Ketobacter sp. MCCC 1A13808: one gene and its partner. The protein of the gene in region 1 interacts with the protein of each later gene in a pairwise test. Links are inferred from orthologs where the notes say so. Each region holds a gene or a part of one and is shown in the gene's direction. Other genes may lie near its edges.

Evidence for each region.
Region 2: the proteins of FT643_RS13820 (region 1) and FT643_RS01970 interact in binary tests that used the Escherichia coli proteins (3 or more experiments, as listed by UniProt). The link is inferred for Ketobacter sp. MCCC 1A13808 from one-to-one orthologs.

What each region holds. Positions count from the first base shown.
Region 1 is NZ_VRKW01000007.1:49,592-61,444, reverse strand. What follows is about bases 4,077-7,029. They hold FT643_RS13820 (chemotaxis protein CheA), read left to right. Parts: upstream 4,077-4,472; coding sequence 4,473-6,587; downstream 6,588-7,029. Other genes in these bases: FT643_RS13815 (chemotaxis protein CheW), read left to right, coding at 6,599-7,029; FT643_RS13825 (response regulator), read left to right, coding at 4,078-4,440. Also shown: FT643_RS13850 (outer membrane protein assembly factor BamB family protein), read right to left, coding at 1-129; FT643_RS13845 (hypothetical protein), read right to left, coding at 520-1,275; FT643_RS13840 (LON peptidase substrate-binding domain-containing protein), read right to left, coding at 1,403-2,020; FT643_RS13835 (glycosyltransferase family 4 protein), read right to left, coding at 2,068-3,195; FT643_RS13830 (STAS domain-containing protein), read left to right, coding at 3,743-4,021; more of FT643_RS13815, read left to right, coding at 7,030-7,114; FT643_RS13810 (chemotaxis protein CheW), read left to right, coding at 7,116-7,613; FT643_RS13805 (methyl-accepting chemotaxis protein), read left to right, coding at 7,651-9,519; FT643_RS13800 (CheR family methyltransferase), read left to right, coding at 9,516-10,364; chemoreceptor glutamine deamidase CheD, read left to right, coding at 10,377-11,024; FT643_RS13790 (protein-glutamate methylesterase/protein-glutamine glutaminase), read left to right, coding at 11,036-11,853. UniProt on the Escherichia coli protein: Involved in the transmission of sensory signals from the chemoreceptors to the flagellar motors. CheA is autophosphorylated; it can transfer its phosphate group to either CheB or CheY.
Region 2 is NZ_VRKW01000001.1:425,319-434,952, reverse strand. The notes cover bases 1-2,967. They hold FT643_RS01970 (protein phosphatase CheZ), read left to right. Parts: upstream 1-1,080; coding sequence 1,081-1,854; downstream 1,855-2,967. Other genes in these bases: FT643_RS01965 (chemotaxis protein CheA), read left to right, coding at 1,865-2,967; cheY (chemotaxis response regulator CheY), read left to right, coding at 659-1,045; FT643_RS01980 (RNA polymerase sigma factor FliA), read left to right, coding at 1-494. Also shown: more of FT643_RS01965, read left to right, coding at 2,968-4,117; FT643_RS01960 (protein-glutamate methylesterase/protein-glutamine glutaminase), read left to right, coding at 4,132-5,274; FT643_RS01955 (flagellar motor protein), read left to right, coding at 5,280-6,023; flagellar motor protein MotD, read left to right, coding at 6,034-7,029; FT643_RS01945 (ParA family protein), read left to right, coding at 7,039-7,839; FT643_RS01940 (chemotaxis protein CheW), read left to right, coding at 7,896-8,864; FT643_RS01935 (chemotaxis protein CheW), read left to right, coding at 8,956-9,438; FT643_RS01930 (chemotaxis protein CheW), read left to right, coding at 9,549-9,634.

The sequences.
Region 1 (11,853 bases):
CTGCAGGGAATCGAGTTTGTCTTCAAAAATTAATTCTTTGGCGTGAAGGGTGTTGCTCAGGGTAAGTGAACCTAGCGCGATCACCAGCATCCCCGCATGCCGGAGTGATCTTTGGCGATTATCCATCATCGCTCTCCTGTCGGTAGAATGGATTACAGATTTTTGGGTGCTAAAACGTGGTGCAAATTAAAAATACAATAATATTTAATAGAGTCTTCCAAGCGCATTATAGAAAGTTGGGTGTGCAGTAAAACGCAAAAATAATTTTAGTTTTGTATTTGAGGGGTCGATCACAGAGTCTTAAACCAGTGAAATTTTCGAGGCTAATAAGAGAAAAATATAACGTGTTTCGTGAGGTGCGAAAGCAGGTTGAAGTGGACAAATCCGGTGGCGCTTTGTCGTTTTCAGTGCATTAAAAGGTGCGAATATTAAATGAGGTGATCGGTCATTGATTTGTGTGAAGAATACAAACCAATGACCGATACCGGTTAAATTTTTATGAATGGAACGACCTAAGCATCAGAGACGGAAATTTGCACCAAACAAAAAGGTATCCAGATCGCCGCCGTCATAGTCTGAATTTTCGTATGAACCGTACAGTTCAAGATTGGGTTGGGGAAAATAGCTGACCTGGAGCGTGAGATCCTGGCTGTCTTGACTGGAGTTGTCATCAACGCTGGTATCGGCAAACCCCAGCCCCAATCCGAGATCGTAATTTATAAAGTACATCGCGCTCAGGTCAATAATCCGGATGTCCCCCAATGTGAGCGAGGCGGTGCCCATAATATTGCCGTTAGTACCCAGCGAATATAGATTTTCATAGGCGGCATGCAATAGGAATTCGTCGTCACCTCCAGTCGTGTAACGGATCAGTCCGCCTTCAACAGTCGAGGTATCGGTAAGATACATACCGCCCAGGACGGTTAATATATCAACGTTACCGGCAACCAATGATCCGTCTATAAAGTACCCTTTAACCGGATCAAACAGATAACGACCACTGACGGTCATGTCTTCATCGTCGTCTCCATTGTCCGAATAATCGAAACTGGCGTACGACGATTTTGCCAAAAATGGGTAGGCTTTGCGTGGACCATCCTGGTCTGCCACATTTTCCATATACACGGTGCCGCTTAGAGAAAAAATGGTGTCATCGTCGTTCGGGCTGTCTACTCTGCCAAAATCGCCGCCCACTTCGTATTGATAGGCAAACGCAGAGGCACTGCACATAAGGGTACTAGCGACGGTAAATTTCAAAATGTTTTGTTTTATCATGGTCTACTCCTGAGGCATTCCATACCGGATTAAAATTGGCCGGTATTATACTGCTTCGAGTCCAGCTTCTGGAGAAATTCTGGTAACGAAATTTTAACCGGATGTCGATAAGCGGCAAACAAACGGATTATTTTTGAGCCATATGTTCCAGACAGTCGAGTAAATCGTCGCACCGTTGTTTCAGGTTATTCGTAGTGAGGAGTGATTGCTTCGTAGACGATGCCAGTGGCAGCAGCATGATCAAATAGTTCATGAGTTGCTGGGAATCAAGCTTGTGCGGGTCGGTGATTAATTTATTCATGCCGCTCAATTCCAGTAATTCTTTTAGTAGCTCGCGGAATGGTTGCGGCGGATCTGCTGAGAGTTCACCTTCATCGGAAATGACATGTGATGTGCCTATCCATAGCCCGTTGTCCTGCAGCCGGATTTGTTCCAGCTGTTGGCGTGTTTGCCCTTCGATGGTGATCGACAGCAATCCGTTGCCCAGTTGGCCGAAATCAGTAATGACAACATAGGTTCCCACTAAATAGAAGGGGACGTTGTCGTCGGCAGCCTGCCCGGGCCGGTTGACTTCCTGTTGTTCCGAGCCGGGGCAAAGTAACGCCACGATAAACCCGCTGCCCTGGCGCATACAGCGAGACACCATATCCAGATAGCGTTGTTCAAAAATCTGAAGGTGCATTTTGCAGCCGGGGAAAATAGGGGTGTTCAGAGGAAAAATAGGCGTTAGCTCGGAACTTTGCATTCGATACTCCTTCTTCGAATCGGCATAAGGGGGGCATTGCGTATGCCCTAGGGGGACCATCCCAGAACCGATTTGTAGAAATCAACGGTCTCTGCAACCACTTTGTCCGCGTAGAAGGTGTTCTTGGCCTTGATATAAGCCCGCTCTACGAGGTTGTTTCTGAATTCTTGATCAGTTATCAGCTTGTGAATTTGTTGGCGGCAGCCTTCAATATCACCGGCCTCAAAAAGCAATCCACAGTCTCCGTTTTCAAGCTGGTCAGGTACACCGCAGATTCGGGTTGCAGCGACCGCTACTTTTGCCGCCATTGCTTGCTGAATGACCATCGGTGCCGTCTCTTGATAGGAGGGCAGAACCAGCATGGACGCTTTTGAAAACTCCTCCAAAATCTGAGTTTCATTGATCAGACCAAGAAATTCAACTCGATCCTCGAGCTTGAGCTGCTTTATCAGTAACTTAATCTGGTTAACGTAGGCTTCGTCGTTGAGCGCACCTGCCAGAAACAGCTTGAATTCCAGGCTCTTGTCCAGCGTACCGAGTGCCTGAATCAAGTCAGTTATACCTTTCCTGCGGATCAACTTGCCAGCGTACAAAATCCGCCCCGGCTCTTCCTGGCGAACCACTTCATAGAACTTGTTCTTGATGGGGTTCGGGATATGAACGCATTTTCCTTTTAATCGATCCCCGTAATGACGTTTTACATAAGGGCTGATAAGGATTTTAGGGTTCGGGCTTTTGACGCAATATCTTTCCGCTATCCAGCTAATCAGGCGGAAACGCATGCGGTCTTTGAAGGTTGCTCGGTATTTGGCATCTTCGCTGATCATGCCATGGAATGTAACCATGGAGGGGTAGCCGGATTTCGAAGCCAGATAGCCCTCAACGCTGGCATCCTGGGCATGGATGAGGTCGGGTTTAATCTGATTCACGCATGCCATAAAGGATTTGAAGTCGCTTCGGTAGAAGGTGAGGTTGCCGCCCCGTTTTGCTCTGGGCAGGACATGAATGCGGATGCCATCCTCTATGGCTTCTTCCGGTTCGGAAATATTGGAACGGAAGGTAATAATACTCAGGTCTACTTCTTCAATTTTCTTCAGGCCGTTTACGATATAACTGGAAACCGCCTGCACGCCGCCATCAATTTTCTCACCGCCGATAGGGTAGTCAGTTGCCATAACAATCTTCATTTTCTTCATATGGTCTCAACTTCTAAAGTTTGTTCATTCTGAAATAGCAATCTCAGGATTGTAGGGGTGCGGGTGGAAGCGTGCCAGGATAACACCGGACACCTCAAATGCAAAAATACCAAACTGCCTTAGCTTTTTGGCTGGACAGCCTAATCGCCCTGTGTGGCTCCGCCCGGGCCCCAATTCCGGCGTCGGTCGGAGCCGGGGTAATCCCCATTGTCCCGCGGCCCTCCCGGTTTTCTTTATAAGTTTCAGTCGCCTGCGGCCAATAAGCAGGGCAGATAAAGGGTCACCCGAGCTGACCCAGTTCTCAAATACTGAACTATTCCTGTCGGAATTTGCGTCAGTGCCCATACTTATATAGGTGATTCAGAACCTGCTTAAAGAAAACCTTAGTTGCTTAGTGGTTAAAAATTAAGTCGGCTATTTCCATTTATTATAAGTTAGTTAAGTGCGGGTACCCCATCACTGAACTACTGTTTAAGAAAGCTGACCAGTTTATTACGTAGCGGATTGGTTTGGATAGGGAAATTATATGACCAGCAAGACCACTTACGATTGCGGCGAACAGCTTAATATTGCAGAAGCCGCATCACTCTATGCAGGGCTCCAGAATTCCCTGAAATTGACTTCCCACGTTGAATTGAGCGCGGCCGATGTCGTGAAAGCCGATACGGCGGGCTTGCAACTATTGGTTGCGTTTTCCCGGGAGTTGGCTCGCACGGGCGGTGGGCTTACCTGGAGCGAACCCAGTCAAGCACTGGTTGAAACTGCGTCTTTACTAGGGCTCGACGGCGAATTGGGCCTTGCATGAGTAACGTAGTTAAAAGTAATGCTAAAGAACTTTTTGTTTTCAGGAGTAAAAGTTAGATGGCGAACATTCTAGTTGTCGACGATTCCGCGTCCATGCGGAACATGGTATCGGCAACCCTTCAGTCTGCCGGGCACCAAGTGCAGGATGCAGGCGATGGTCAGCAAGCGCTGGCCCGAGCAAACGGAGGGCGTTTTGATGCCGTGATCACTGACTTGAATATGCCGGTCATGAACGGAATAGAGTTAGTGAAGAATCTGCGTGCCATGCCCAACTATAAATACACCCCGATCCTATTGCTGACCACCGAATCTTCTGACGGAAAAAAAGCAGAAGGTAAGCAAGCGGGTGCGACCGGCTGGTTGGTGAAACCCTTTAATCCCGAAAAGTTGTTAGCTACGGTTGCACGAGTGCTGGGCTAGCGTCACTATTTTTGCAGGTAGAGGCTCACTCTATGTCAATTGATTTGCAGCAGTTTCATGAAGCATTTTTTGAAGAGAGTCTTGAAGGCCTTGATGTAATGGAGAACGGGCTGCTGCAAATAAGCGGTGGTGTTGTCCCTGATGCAGAGCTAATCAATGCGATTTTCCGTGCTGCCCATTCCATTAAAGGTGGCAGTGGTACATTCGGCTTTTCAGAAATCGCAGATTTCACGCACATCATTGAAACCTTGCTGGATGAAGTTCGGGACGGTACCCGCGTACTGGATGCGGACGCGATCGAGTTATTGCTCAAGTCCAGTGACTGTTTGCGGCATATGGTGCAAGCACTTCAATCCGGTTCGGCGATAGATAAAAGCATTGCCGAACCATTGGTCGCCGCAGTTGAAACGCTACTCTCGCATAAGCCCGGCACCGAACCAAACGCTTGCGTGGAAACAGATAATACGGATCCCGGCGCTGCCGTGACGGGATGGACGATAACGTTTCTTCCTGAACCGCAAATTCTAATGACCGGCAATGAGCCAGCGCGAATTTTTCGTGAATTGGCTGATTTGGGCCAGTTGCAGGTCATCGCTAACACCTCGAAAATTCCTGATTTTCAGCAACTCACCGTAGACGAATGCTTTATCTCCTGGACCATTATCCTGACAGGAGCAGCGAGCCGGGAGCAGGTGCTTGAAGTTTTCGATTGGGTCATTGACGAATGTGCTTTAACTATAGAAGCAATCACCGAGGATGTTTCGCAGCCGGATTCAGTCACCCCGGCGTCCATCACTCAAGTGACTTCGGCAATGGCAGAAGCGCTACCCGCTACCCATTCGAACGATTCGGTTATTGAAGACAGCTTGCCAGTATTGGATTCCGGACCTGGAAACGCTGCGGTAGCAGAACAACCACGAAGTCCGACTACCACCAGTGCGAGTTCTTCTATCCGTGTGGGCATCGATAAAGTCGATAGCCTCATTAATCTGGTTGGCGAATTGGTAATTACGCAATCGATGCTGTCGGAACTGGGCAGTAATTTTGACATGAGCAAGCTGGACAAGCTTGCAAATGGGCTGGAGCAGCTGTTGCAAAATACGCGGGAATTGCAAGAGAGCGTAATGCAGATCCGCATGCTTCCGATCAGCTACGCCTTTAACCGTTTCCCCCGCATGATCCGGGACTTGTCCTCTAAAACCGGCAAGAAAATTGAATTAAAACTGAGTGGTGAAAATACGGAGCTGGACAAAACCGTGATGGAACAGATCAGCGATCCGCTGGTGCACTTGGTAAGAAACGCCGCCGATCATGGCATTGAATTACCCGAGGTTCGTCAGGCAGAAGGGAAACCGGAAACCGGAACAATCTACCTGGATGCGTTCCATAAAGGTGGAAATATAGTGGTCGAGATCCGGGATGACGGTCGCGGAATTAACCCTGAAGCCGTGTTAAGCAAAGCCAGGGAACGAGGCATTGTCGGTGCTGACCAGGTGCTGTCCACCCAAGAGATTTATGAGCTTATCTTTGAACCTGGCTTTTCTACTGCGGAGTCGGTGAGTGATATATCGGGCCGTGGCGTGGGTATGGACGTAGTCCGCCGTAATATCAGTTCTTTGGGTGGCCGTATCGAAATTGAATCAGAGTTGGGTAAAGGGTCGACTATTCGGGTGCATCTACCCCTCACCCTTGCCATCCTCGACGGTCAGTTGGTTCGTGTTGGCACCGAGGTGTATATCATTCCGCTGGTCAGCATCGTTGAATCCCTGCAAATTAAGTCGGAATTAGTGAATAAGGTTGCGAGCAATATGGTGCTCTATCGACTGCGTGAAGACAACGTCCCCATCGTTCCCATCTATCAGGAATTCGGGATAGAAGCCGATAACCCCGAGTTAGAAAATGGGCTATTGGTGGTAGTAGAAGGGGAAGGACAAAAAATCGGTTTGTTGGTAGACGATTTGTTGGCACAACAGCAAGTGGTGATCAAAATTCTGGAGAGCAACTACCGCAGGGTAGAAGGTATCTCCGGCGCGACGATACTGGGCGACGGTTCGGTTTCGATGATACTGGATGTGCCGGGTTTGATCCGGCGAGCCTCCGATTCCCGTGGACGCGAAACGGTCCGCAAGCAATTTAAAGCAGCCTAAGGAGGAAGCTCTTGGATATTCAGGCTTTAGCTTCAACCATCCCTGTCGAAGGCGAAGCCATTCTTGAAGGGTTGGATTTTATCCGTAGTGGAAAAGAATATTTAACCTTTTCATTGGGTCAGGAGAATTACGGTGTCGATATTCTCCGGGTAAAAGAAATTCGCGGTTGGGAAGCACCGACTCTCATCCCTAATTCACCGGATTACGTTAAAGGCGTTATCAATATCCGCGGGACCATCATCCCGATAGTTGACTTACGGATCCGCTTCGGTGTTGGAAAAACGGAATATCTGCCCGTGACGGTGGTTATCGTACTAACGGTAGGGTCAGTTGAGAAAAGCCGAATGATGGGCTTTGTGGTGGATGCGGTCTCTGATGTGCTGAGTGCCCATCAGGAAGAAATCAAGGCTGCGCCTGCGTTTGGCGCAAATATTCCTACCAATATGATCGAAGGGCTGGTGAATGTCGGTGACAGCGTAGTGACGTTGCTGTCGACTGATCAGCTTCTGGATCTGGAGGATTTGTAAGTTGAAAAAGGAATCTTTGGGGATTGCCCGGGAGTATTTAACCTTTCTGTTGGGCGACGAAGAATATGGTGTAGATATTCTGCGCGTGCAGGAAATAAGAGTGTGGTCACCGGTTACGGTCATTCCCAATACGCCGGACTATCTCAAAGGTGTGATCAACTTGCGGGGAACCATTGTTCCCATTGTGGATTTGAGGCAGCGTTTTCGTTATCAAACGCACGATTTTAAAAATACCACCGTGGTGATTGTGTTACAGGGTGAGGTAAACGGAAAAACAGCATCGGTTGGTTTGGTTGTAGATGCCGTGTCAGACGTCCATAAGGTGGACGCAACTGACATTAAGGAAGCGCCCGATCTTGGTCGGAATATCGACGGCTGTTTCGTTCAGGGTATGGCAACGCTAGGCGACCAGATCATCATTCTGTTGGATTCGGTTGCGCTGTTGAATGTGGATGAATTGCTTAGCCAATCCGGCCAACCAATCATGCGAGCGGGCTAAATATTAATTACATTGATTTTGGATGTAGGGTGAAAAAATGAATAAACGGACCGGTAACACAGCTAAAACACAAAAGCGCGCACCTACTACACGGCGACGGGCTACCACCAGCAAGGCAGTGGCGAAAAGTCCCGGCAAGGGCGCTGCAACCACAGCCCGGGACAACCATTTTTACCAAGCCGTTATCGATACCGTACGAACTGCCATTATGGTGGTTGATAAGGATCTTGTGGTCACTTATGTCAACGAAGGCACCAGGACGTTGTTGCGCGATAATGTTGACGCCTTTGAATCGGCGTTCAAGCATTTTGAGGCTGACAATATCGTTGGCAGCTGTATTGATATTTTCCATGAAAATCCGGCACACCAGCGCAGAATCTTGGCGGACCCAGCGAACCTTCCTCATAGTGCGGAAATCCGCGTAGGGCCGCTGGCGTTTAGCCTATATATTTCAGCATCTTTTGATGCGAAAGGAAATCATAACGGCAGTATTCTGGAGTGGGCTGATATCACCAAAGAAAAGGACGCCTACGCTGATTTTGCGGGACAGATTGAAGCGATCAGCAAGTCGCAGGCAGTGATCGAATTTCAGTTGGATGGCACCATCCTCACCGCGAATGATAACTTTTTGAAAACGATGGGGTATTCGAAAGAGGACGTGGAGGGCAAGCATCACCGTATTTTTGTTGAGCCCGCGTACGCCCAAAGTGCGGAATATCATATGTTCTGGGATAAGCTCAACCGTGGTGAATACGATGCGGGCGAATATAAGCGATTGGGTCGTGACGGTAAGGAAGTATGGATACAGGCGTCTTATAACCCGATATATGATTTGAATGGTAATCCCTACAAAGTCGTGAAATACGCAACGGATATTACGGATCGGAAAAATGCCGTCGCAAAAATAAAAGAGGTGTTAATGTCACTTTCCGGTGGCGATCTTACGAAGAAAATCGATGTGCCGCTGGGCGCTGAATTCAGCGTTCTGGGTGACACCATGAATTCCTTGGTCGACAGCCTGAATAATATGGTGAGCGAAATCCGGTTGGCATCGAATAATGTGTTTTCGGCGTCACGGGAAATAGCCCAGGGCAACGCTGATTTAAGTCAGCGCACGGAATCGCAGGCCTCAAGTTTAGAGGAAACCGCCTCCGCCATGGAAGAATTGACCACTACGGTACAGCAAAATGCAGAGAACGCGACCGAGGCTACCAAGCTCGCGAGTGGTGCAATGGAAAAAGCCAGTAATGGGGGCGAAGTGGTACAGAACGCGGTTTCTGCGATGGACGAAATTAATCGTTCGAGCAAAAAAATTGCGGATATCATCGGCGTCATTGACGAGATTGCCTTCCAAACCAATCTACTTGCTTTGAACGCCGCGGTGGAAGCCGCGCGGGCGGGAGAACAAGGGCGTGGGTTTGCAGTAGTCGCCGCCGAAGTGCGGAGCCTGGCGCAACGCAGCGCTGCAGCAGCGAAAGAGATAAAGGGCTTGATCAATGACAGCGTTGATGCCGTTGGAAAGGGGACGCGTTTGGTTGATGAGACCGGAAAAACATTTGGTGAACTGGTGGATTCCGTTCGCGAAGTCGTCACCATGATATCGGACATAGACAGTGCCGGGAAAGAGCAGGCGGCGGGTATTAACGAAGTGAGCAAAGCGGTCTCCCAGATGGATGAGATGACACAGCAAAATGCGGCACTGGTCGAGCAGGCGTCTGCTTCCAGCAAATCCATGGAAGAGCAGGCTCAAGGATTACTTGATCAGGTTGCGTTCTTTGAAACGGGTGAAGATGACCGCGCTGTAGTCTCTCCGGTTCGCTCGCCTCGGGCTGCGGTAGTGAGAGGTCGCCGAGCGGGTGCAAATATTGCCGCTGTTCCTTCTGATGATGAGTGGGAGGAGTTTTGAGTTCGAGCGCTTCTCAACGCAGGGCGGATGAATATTCTCTGAGTGAAGAAGAGTATCGGTTTGTTTGTAAATTGGTTTATGACTGCACCGGAATCGTTCTGGATGAACGGAAGCGGGAAATGGTGTATCGCCGGCTTATGCGCCGGGTGAGGGAGACCGGGTTGCCATCCTTTTCCAGCTACTGTGAGCGATTGAAAAACGATGAACAGGAATTGCCGGCGTTTATCAATTCCATTACCACAAACCTAACCAGTTTCTTCAGAGAAAACCACCACTTCGAGTATTTGAAAAGCCAGATCATTCCGGACTTAATACGGGGTAAAAGTGACCGGAAACTGCGGATTTGGTCTGCTGCCTGCTCAACGGGAGAAGAACCGTACAGTATTGGCATCAGCCTATTAGAAGCGATGCAAGGAAGACTGCAGGAGTGGGACGCCAAAGTTCTAGCCACCGATCTTGATAGTGAGTGTATTGAGAAAGCGAAGGCCGGTATCTATAAAACGGAGCGAATAAGCGCATTACAGGACAACCGCCAAAAGCGCTGGTTTATGAAAGGAAAATCAACGACCTCGGATAGCGTCAAGATTAAAAGTGAGGTGGCGGCACTGATTACGTTTAAAACCCTGAACCTGTTGCACGATTGGCCGATGAAAGGGCCGTTCGATGTAATATTTTGCCGTAACGTATTGATCTATTTCGACCGGGCCACCCAGGCCGAGTTGATCGCACGGTATCACGCCCTGCTCAGTCAGGGTGGCTATTTAATGCTGGGACATAGCGAAAGTTTGCCAGCGGATTATATTGGGTTTGAGGTAGTGGGCAGGACGGTGTTCCGTAGGCTATGAATGAGATTTGTTATGACTACTGAAGCTACAAAAATCTCACCTTGTCTGGTTGGTTTTGAACACGTTAATCGCTATTGGGATAAGCGTCACAAGTGTTTCGTTGCCAAAATTCTGCCGGGTGAATTTTATGTGACGGCACAGAATGAGGCCATCGCTACGGTTCTGGGTAGCTGTGTGTCCGCCTGTGTCTGGGACGAAGAAGTGGGCATTGGCGGAATGAATCATTTTATGCTTCCGCTCACCGATAAAGACGTTCACAGCATTACCTGGGGAACTCGTCTAGTGCCCGGAGAGGCTACCCGATACGGAAACTATGCAATGGAGCACATGATAAATGAAATTCTAAATAACGGGGGCCGTCGCGGTGCCTTGAAAGCAAAAGTCTTTGGAGGAGGCAAGATAATCGCGAATATGAGTGATGTCGGGTTGCGTAATGCGGAGTTTGTGCTGGATTATCTGCATACAGAAAGAATACCGCTATTAGCGGATAGCCTGGGCGACAATTACCCACGAAAAGTGATGTTCATTCCTGCCTCCGGTAAGGCGTATATGCGAAAGTTAAAGTCCATGCACAACGATACCATTCTTTCAAGAGAGAGCAACTACGGTAATACGATCCTGAGTAAGCCTGTGGATGGTGATATTGAACTATTCAGTTAGTAGGTGACTTTATGAGCAACTCCAATATCAGAGTGTTAATAGTTGATGACTCAAAAGTGATCCAACGCTTGCTGTTTGAAATATTGACCAGCGCTCCTGGTATTGATGTGGTCGGAATTGCGGGTGATCCGCTCGAAGCACGTAACATGATTAAAAGATTAGATCCGGATGTCATTACACTGGATATAGAGATGCCGAAAATGGACGGCATCACTTTCCTGCGTAACCTAATGCGCTTAAGGCCCATGCCCGTTGTGATGATTTCAACCCTGACGCAGAAAGGCGCGGAAATAACGCTGGAGGCATTAGAGATCGGAGCCGTCGACTATATCGCCAAGCCGAACCACGATTTGATGAACAACTTGAAGCAGATCACTGCTGAAATTGTGCACAAAGTTAAAGTGGCGGCGCGCGCCAATGTGGATTGCTTTGCCGATAATAAGCGCCAAGCGCAACCTGTAATAGCTGGCGGTAGCTCCTTAAACAGCAATCGGGAAAGCAATATCGATTTGCTTGCCATTGGTGCTTCCACCGGTGGAATCGAGGCGATCAAGCAAGTATTAATTCGGTTGCCAACTAATATGCCGCCGATAGTGATCGTTCAGCATATGCCGGCGGGGTTTACTGCTTCGTTTGCCAATCGCTTGAATAACCTACTCGATCTGACTGTATTGGAGTTTGACCAACCCAGGATCAAGCTTGATAGAAACCATGTGTACATTGCCAATGGTAATCGCCATATGTTGGTTGAATTCAGTCAGGGTGCCTATTTTGGGATTGCCAGCGATGACGCCCCCGTCAATCGACACAAGCCTGCCGTCGATGTGTT
Region 2 (9,634 bases), on another replicon or contig:
GCGGGGCGATGGTGGATGATGTGCGGAAGGGCGAGTGGGCGCCGCGCTCGGTACACCGTAATGCGCGCCGTATCCAGGAAGCCATCCGCAGTGTCGAGAATCGCACCGGTGCCGATGCCCATGACCGGGATATCGCCAACGAATTGGGTATTTCCCTGAACGAATACCATGCCATGCTTCAGGACAGCATGGCGACACGTTTGTTCAGCCTGGATGAAATGGAATCGCCGGACGATTTTATTGACAGTGAGCGCCAACAAGAGCAATCCCTGAACCCTTTTGAAGAACTGCAGCATGGGGATTTCCGCAATCACCTGGCTAAGGCAATCGAGCAACTTTCTGAGCGTGAACAATTGGTTATCTCGCTTTACTACGACGAAGAGCTGAACCTGAAGGAAATCGGTGAAGTACTGGGCGTTAGTGAATCGAGGGTGAGTCAAATTCACAGTCAGGCTGCTCAACGATTGCGAACCCGCCTACAAGAGTGGCTTTGATATTTATACAAAAACTGGATACGGCTAGATCTACAACTAGACTTAGTAAAAAGTCTGTTGAGAGATAGAACAGCGGGTGCTGCCTGCTCGACGGATTCCAACAGCATGTTAACCACCGTAGTTTGCACATTAGACGTAGTGAACTGGGTTCAGTGGAGGCAACTTTGAACAAGAACATGAAAATTCTTATTGTTGATGACTTTTCTACAATGAGACGAATTATAAAGAATCTTCTTAGGGATCTGGGGTTTACCAACACCCAGGAAGCGGATGACGGCACTTCTGCGCTTCCGTTACTCAAATCTTCGGATTTTGATTTCCTTATTACCGATTGGAATATGCCGGGTATGACCGGGATCGATTTACTGAAAGAGGTTCGAGCCGATGCCAAGCTGCAAAGTTTGCCGGTATTGATGGTGACGGCAGAAGCCAAGCGTGAACAGATTATTGAAGCTGCTCAGGCCGGGGTAAACGGATATGTGGTGAAGCCATTTACGGCGCAGGCGCTACAAGAAAAGATCGAAAAGATATTTGAACGAGTGGACGCCTGATTACAGTCACCGTGAACATCAGATGTGAGAACAGCATGACGGAACAAGGGCAACAGGAACAGTTAGTCGAGTATGCCAAAACTCTGTTAGAACAGCTCGAAAGTGGTGAAGCCAACGAAGCGATGCAGACCATTGCTCAACTGCATCAGAAGCGTGATCAAGTGCTGTTTCATGAGGTGGGACGGTTAACCCGAAGTCTGCATGAATCGATAAAAAACTTTGCCATAGATACCACCAATTCACAAATGCGCGAAGAGATGTCGCGAATGCAAGATGCTTCCCAGCGCCTCAACTATGTAATCGAAAAAACAGAGAGTGCAGCCAATAAAACCATGGACATGGTTGAGTCAACCATGCCGATCTCTGCGCAATTGGCGAATGAAGCAAAAGCGTTGAAGTTAGAGTGGGATCGTTTAATACGCCGTGAAATGCGGCCGGAAGAATTCCGCGAGCTGTCAAAAAAAGTCGGCGTTTTCCTGACAACAGCCACGGAAGAAAGCGCGACGATCAATGCCAATCTGTCCGGCATTATGCTGGCTCAGGATTTTCAGGATTTAACCGGTCAGGTAATCAAACGGGTTATTGAGCTGGTTCAGGAAGTTGAAGTGGAACTGGTCAACCTGGTCGCTATGGCCGGTTCCATTGATGAGATCACCGGTGTCAAGCACGATGACCTGACCCCGAACACGGAAAAAGCAAACGCACCTGATATCGGGCCGGAAGGTCCGATCATGGAACCGGAAAAACGCAACGACGTGGTTTCCGGCCAGGATGATGTCGATGCCTTGTTGTCCAGCCTCGGATTTTAAGGAGTAAGGTATGAGTTTCGACGCCGACGAGGAAATCTTACAGGACTTTTTGGTCGAGGCCGGTGAGATACTCGAACTGCTATCCGAGCAATTGGTGGATCTGGAAAATCGCCCTGACGACGCCGATCTTCTGAACGCGATTTTTCGCGGTTTTCACACGGTAAAAGGGGGAGCGGGTTTTTTGCAGCTCGATACCCTGGTAGATCTTTGTCACGCCGCTGAGAACATTTTTGATTTACTTCGTAATCATAAGCTATCACTCAATGCTGAGTTGATGGACACCTTCTTGCAAGCGTTGGATTCCGTCAATTCCATGTTCGCTCAAGTGCATGCACGCCAATACCCCGATGCAGCGGATCCGGCTTTAATGGATGCGTTACACGCTATTCTGGAGGGCGGGTCACCTGCTGTTGCTGCGATCCCGGATGCAGACACAGCGGAGAGCGTTGTTTCTGAAGGCGATATTACAGACGAAGAGTTCGAGCAATTTCTGGACGCCTTGGATGAAGAAAAGAGTAAACCTGTGGAAACTCCGTCGGCTGCGGGTACCGGCGCCGGTGACGAGATCACGGATGATGAATTCGAAGCGCTACTTGATCAGTTGCATGGTAAGGGAAAATTTGGTGGTCCTGCTGTAGCCAGTAAGGAAAAATCAGAAGCCGATACAGCGGTAGCGGCGTCGGATTCGATCAGCGATGACGAATTCGAAAAATTACTAGATGACTTGCACGGCAAAGGAAAACACGGCGGGGTACCCGCAGCGGAAAGCGGCAAGCCAAAAGCAAAAGCAAAATCGAAAACGGCCGCTAAGGCGAGTCCCAAAACAGCAGCGAAAAAATCCGCTTCAACAGCCGCCGCCGCACCGAAAACCGGTGCGACATCGTCTGATGAAATCACCGATGACGAATTCGAGTCGATCCTCGACCAAATGCATGGAAAAGGCAAAGGCCCAACGGCCGCGCATTCTCCCAAACCGGCCAAAGTTGCACCTGATGCGACGCCGGAAGCCAAGTCAGAGCCGGTAGCCAAAGCAGCCGTTGCAAGCGGCGAGAAAAAGCCGGTCGCGCGCCCGCCTGCGGGCAAAGAATCCGCTCCGGCGGCAGAAAATACCGTGAGGGTCGATACCAAGCGCCTGGATGAAATCATGAATATGGTGGGCGAACTGGTGTTGGTGCGTAACCGATTAGTGCGTCTGGGCTTAAGGACCGCGGATGAAGATTTGTCGAAAGCCGTCGCGAATCTGGACGTGGTCACCGGCGATTTGCAAACCGCAGTGATGAAGACCCGAATGCAGCCGATCAAGAAAGTATTCGGACGCTTTCCGCGAGTGGTTCGCGATCTGGCCCGCAACCTGAAAAAAGAAATCAGCCTGGAGCTGGAAGGCGAAGAAACCGATCTGGATAAGAATCTAGTGGAGGCTTTGGCCGATCCGTTGGTGCATTTGGTGAGAAACAGTGTTGATCACGGCATCGAAGCACCGGACGTGCGGGAGATGATGGGCAAACCCCGGATGGGCAAAGTGGTGTTGTCTGCGGAGCAGGAAGGGGATCATATCGTGCTCTCAATCACCGACGATGGCGGTGGTATGGACCCGGATATGTTGCGCAAAAAAGCCATTGATAAAGGTTTGATGGACGAAGAGGCCGCTGCCCGCCTGGATGATACCGAGGCCTTCAATCTAATCTTTCATCCGGGCTTTTCCACCAAAGACCAGATTTCCGATGTATCCGGCCGCGGCGTCGGCATGGACGTGGTGAAAACCAAAATCAGCCAGTTAAACGGTACTATTGAAGTTCATTCCGAAAAAGGGGTGGGGTCACGTATTGCCATAAAAGTACCTCTGACGCTTGCGATTATGCCAACGTTAATGGTGATGCTCGGTAAGCAGGCGTTTGCGTTGCCGTTGGTGAATGTGAACGAAATTTTTAATTTGGATTTATCACGCACCAACGTGGTGGATGGGCAGGAAGTGGTGGTGGTGCGGCAGAAAGCATTGCCGTTGTTTCATCTAAAGCGCTGGCTCATACACGGTGTCGAAAGTGAGAATCAGCAAGCCCACGTGGTCATTGTCAGCGTGGGCACCCAAAAAGTGGGTTTCGTGGTGGATCAGCTTATCGGTCAGGAAGAGGTTGTTATAAAGCCCCTCGGTAAAATGCTCAATGGTACGCCGGGAATGGCTGGTGCCACTATAACCGGAGATGGTCGTATCGCACTGATTCTGGACATCCCGAGTATGCTTAAAGCTTATGCCCAACGGGTGTAGGCCGGAGATGATGAATGCCCATTAGTGTTTTAGTTGTTGACGATTCTGCATTTTTTCGTCGCCGTATAAAGGAAATTCTTGAAAAAAACCCCAATTTAAAAGTGGTGGGGTTTGCTGAAAACGGTAAAGAAGCAGTCGACCAGGTCAAGCAGTTAAAACCCGATGTGATTACCATGGATTACGAGATGCCGATGATGGATGGCATCAGTGCTGTGCGGGTCATCATGGCAGAAATGCCAACGCCTATATTAATGTTTTCTTCGCTGAGTTATGAAGGTGCCCGGGTGACACTGGATGCGTTGGAGGCGGGCGCGCTGGATTATTTGCCGAAAAGTTTCGAGTCTATGTCCGGCGATGCTTGTGACAGCGTCAAACTGTTGCAAGACCGGGTCATTGCTATTGCAGGGCGGCGTTCTTATCTGCGTCATAATACTGCTACAACATCCGCTCCAGTGGCGAGTTCTGCACCGTCCACGATAACGTCCACGTCAACCGCCAGCCCGTCGCCCAGGCAGGTAAACCCGGTCACCACAGACGTTAGCTCTGCGCAAGCAGGGCGTCGCTCGCGATCGCCGTTGGATTCGCTGGGCAGTGAACGTTTAAGGATGCTGCTGATTGGTGCTTCAACCGGCGGCCCGGTGGCTCTGCAGAACATTCTAACCGCGCTACCGGCGAATTTTCCATTACCGATTTTACTGGTTCAGCATATGCCCGGCACGTTCACCTCAGCGTTTGCTGAGCGGCTCGATCGCTTATGTAAAATACGGGTAAAAGAAGCGGAAGAAAACGACCAAATTCGCCCCGGTCTTGCTCTGCTGGCCCCCGGTGGCAAGCAGATGCTGGTTAGCGATAACGGCCAAAGCGTATCGATCATCGAAGGTAATAACCAGTTTCAATATAAGCCCAGTGTGGATGTCACCTTTGGCTCGGCTGCGCGCAGCGTACGTGGAAAAATTCTTGCGGTGGTGCTTACCGGAATGGGCAGTGATGGCCGGGAAGGGTGTAAATTATTAAAACGGGGAAAGGCAACAATCTGGACCCAGAACGAACAAAGTTGCGTGGTGTACGGAATGCCGATGGCCGTGGAATCTGCCGGTTTATCCGATGCGGTTATCGATATTAAGAATATGGGAACGCTTATCAGCGAGTTACATTAATTACTATGGATGTATTGAGTGTTGTCGGGTTGTTAGTCGGAATTATCGCCATAGTTGGTGGTAATGCGATGGAGGGCGGCCATCTGTCCGGCTTGGCTAACGGTCCTGCTGCGGTGATTGTTTTAGGGGGCACGTTGGGCGCCGCTATGCTGCAAACCCCGATGGCAACCTTTCGTCACGCGTTCGTAGTATCGCGATGGATTGTTTTCCCTCCAGCACTGGATATGCGGGGCAGTATCGACCGCGTTATAAGCTGGAGTACTACTGCGCGCAAAGAAGGATTGCTCGGTCTGGAGGCGCTGGCAGAAACCGAGAGCGATGAGTTCTCCCGAAAGGGATTGCAATTGCTGGTGGACGGCGGTGAACCTGAATCCATCCGCAGTATTCTGGAAGTGGAATTGATTACCCAGGAAGACAGGCACCTGCATGCGGCCAAGGTATTTGAAGCGATGGGTGGTTACTCACCCACGATTGGCATTATTGGGGCGGTTATGGGGCTGATACATGTGATGGGTAATCTGGCCGACCCCAGTAAATTGGGGGCCGGAATCGCCACTGCATTCGTCGCTACTATTTATGGTGTGGGGCTTGCAAATATGCTATTCCTGCCTGTTGCTGCCAAATTAAAATCGACGGTCAAGTCGCAAAGTAATCTGCGGGAAATGATTATCGAAGGCTTGATCGCCATTGCCGATGGTGAAAATCCGCGTACCATTGAAATGAAACTCGAAGGCTACCTCAACAAGTGAGGGGCAGATCATGATACGAAAACGAGAGCCGGAAGAACCTGAAAACCATGAACGCTGGGTGATTTCCTACGCGGATTTTATTACGTTGTTGTTCGCTTTCTTCGTTGTCATGTATTCGATCTCGTCAGTTAATGAAGGTAAATACAAAGTTCTATCGGATTCCTTGGTTGCTGTATTTAATGCCCAACCAAAAACCTACGATCCAACGTCGGTGGGCGATAAGGATCTTCAACAAAGTAACGACAGTTTGATTAAATTACCGATCCCTGGCGAATACCCGAGTAATGATGACTTTAAATATGGAATCGAAGGTATTTTTGATGACGTCGAATCCAAATCGTTCAGGCAGGGAAAACTGCGTGATAACGAAGTGGCCCGATTGTCGAAAATATCTGATCAGCTGGCGACTTCGTTGCAACAGCAAATCGCAAACAACGATGTAGAAATCCGCAGTAACGATGAGTGGATTGAAGTCAACATCCGGGCCAGCGTGCTGTATCCCAGCGGCAGCGCATCGTTGTCCGCCGAAGCAGAAACCGTGCTGGAGAAAATTGCAGACATCCTGAAAGGGCAGAAAAACCCCATTCACGTCGAAGGCTATACCGACAACGTTCCCATTGAAACCGCGCAATACCCATCGAATTGGGAGTTGTCAGCGGCACGGGCGGCCAGTGTGGTGCGCCTGTTTTCGTATATGGACGTTGATCCTGGCCGTATGGCCGCCGTAGGCTATGGCGAATTTCACCCGATTGCCAGTAATGATACTGCAGACGGGCGCAGTAAAAACCGGCGTATTGCGTTGGTGATTTCAAAAAATGAATCCGTAAAAGCAACGCCAGACAAGGGTGCTGCCCCAGCGGATTATAAAATGGGTGCTAGCGAAGAAAAGCCGGCCGCCAGCGGCCTTCAGAATCGGCAGCGAAAAGAAGCAGAAGTACCTTTGCGTATCATCAGGCTCAAGGACGGTGGCCTGTTGTTTTCATCTCAAAATCCGACAGCGGAATAGGTTGGCGCGGTGAAGATCTGGGCAGCAGCAAATCAAAAGGGCGGGGTCGGGAAAACCACCAGCGTGGTGTCACTTGGCGGCATACTGGCCGCTGGAGGACAGCGTGTGCTGATGATCGATCTTGACCCCCATGGTTCCCTCACCAGCTATTTCCAACTTAACCCCGATGAGCTGGATCGATCTGTTTACCAGTTATTTCAGCACCGGGGTGAAGTACCGCAAGGATTACCGGCGCAAATGATTTACAGCACCGGGGTCGAGCACCTGGATCTAATGCCGGCTTCCACATCATTAGCCATGCTGGAGCGGCAGGCGATCAGTCAGGGCGGAGCAGGCCTGGTTATATCCAAAACCCTGGCCTGGCTATGGGACGATTACGATTTTGTGCTCATGGATACGCCGCCGATTCTGGGTGTATTGCTGATTAACGCGTTGGCTGCCTGCCAGTCTTTGTTATTACCGGTTCAAACCGAGCACCTGGCGATTAAAGGTCTGGAACGCATGATGCGAACATTACAAATGGTGATGCGGTCGCAAAAACGCAGATTGCCCTATTGGGTAGTTCCGACGATGTTTGATCGGCGAACCCAGGCATCGGTAAACAGCTTGCGTGTGCTCCGGCAAACTTATGAAGGCAATATCTGGCCTGCAGCCATTCCGGTGGATACCCGGTTCCGGGATGCCAGCAAAGCCGGGGTTGCGCCTAATTTTTATGAACCTGGAGCACGAGGCGTCGCAGCTTACAGCTCTCTGCTAAAATATCTATTAGCACATGCACCTTTGGAGGTGGTTCGCGAACCAATCGCCTGAATTGCAAAACCGCTTAGGCGAGGGCATCAGCCAGCGAACCGGGTTGTACCAAAAGAATGAAAGACGAAAAGCACGAGACCGCCCCGCACCCTGACGGTGAAGGGGCGCTGATTGAATATCTGGATGACTTGCTCCATGATCCGGCGGCAGGTTCGTCTGCGCCGGCGGAAAAGCCGGTTTCTGCTTCTGATAAAAACAAATTAACCGATAACGTTCATGTGTTCGACGCAGGCCGTAAAGCGCTGCGCAGTGCACCTGCGGTGGCGGGTTCCGAGTCGGAGGCTGGTAACGCCGGGAACAAAATGCCCATCGGCGCGCGGGCCGGGTCTAAATCAAACCGCGATATTAAAGTGGCGACAATCGACTTATCCGGGTCAGGGCTGCAACGTGCGTCCTGGTTGTCACCGTCGTTACTAACGGCGGCTCATCAGCCTTCGTCTTCGGAATCGAAAAAGCCGGAACCCCCCAAAACCCCTTCTGTCGAAGCTAGGCAAACGGACGCTACGACCGATCTTGCTCAACACACTCCTCAACCGGAGCCGCAAGCAGAAGCGATTCCGCAATCGCAACCCTGGTGTGAAAACGGTCGACCGGTGTGGGCCCAGAAAGCCTTCGAATGTCTGATATTCAAAGTGAACGGGCTTAAACTGGCGGTGCCGCTAATCAGCCTTGGTTCTATTCAGCCACTGAATAAAAAACTAACCGGGCTGCCGGGACAGCCAGATTGGTTTATGGGAATTTTACCGGACACAGCCCAGGGTAATTTAAAGGTGCTGAATACTGCGCTCTGCGTGATGCCGGAACGTTACCAGGCAGACAGTCGCAGTGCATTGCAGTACGTCATCAGCATTCATGGCTTTGCCTGGGGGCTGGCCTGCGATACGGTTGAAAAATCCATTACCTTGCAGCCAGAGCAGGTGAAGTGGCGTACCCAGCGAAGCAAGCGCCCCTGGTTGGCCGGTACCGTTGTGGAATATATGTGTTCGCTGGTGGATACAGATGGCTTTCAACAGTTCATCATCTGACATCTAAACCCCTCTGCACTATAGTTACATTAAGTACCCAATCGGCAGGTCAATCGCAGCTCCAATCTTTCTATTTTCGTGGCGTATTATTATGGCTAATTCAGTGCAAACCCGCACCGGCGATGATCCGGTAATTCAATGGGTTACCTTTCGTCTGGCGGGTGAAACATACGGTATTAACGTAATGCAGGTGCAGGAAGTATTACGTTTTACGGAAATCGCGCCAGTACCCGGATCGTCTCACCACGTACTGGGAATCATCAATTTGCGGGGCAGGGTAGTCACGGTCATTGATACCCGTCTGCGGTTTGGTTTACCGCAAGAAGAGACCAACGACAACACCCGTATTGTGATAATCGAAGCAAGTTCCCATGTTGTCGGCATACTGGTTGATAGCGTTGCAGAAGTCGTCTATTTGCGGCAATCAGAAATTGAAACGTCGCCGAATGTGGGCAACGATGAAAGCGCCCGTTACATTCAGGGGGTTTGCCACAAAGACGACGAACTGCTTATTTTAATCGAATTGGAAAAATTGTTAACCGATGAAGAATGGTCGGAACTGGATTCGCTGTAAATCGGTTCAGGTGGTGCCGTGGAATGTTTGGCACATTAGCTGCATATATATAACGAACGCGGTTCAACTGACGTTATATTGGCGCAATACATTAGGAGAGCTTTCCGGCGATGGCAAGAGACGAATCAAAAGCGGATGATCAGGTTACCCAATGGGGTACCTTTCGCCTGGGTGAGGAAATCTATGGCATTGATGT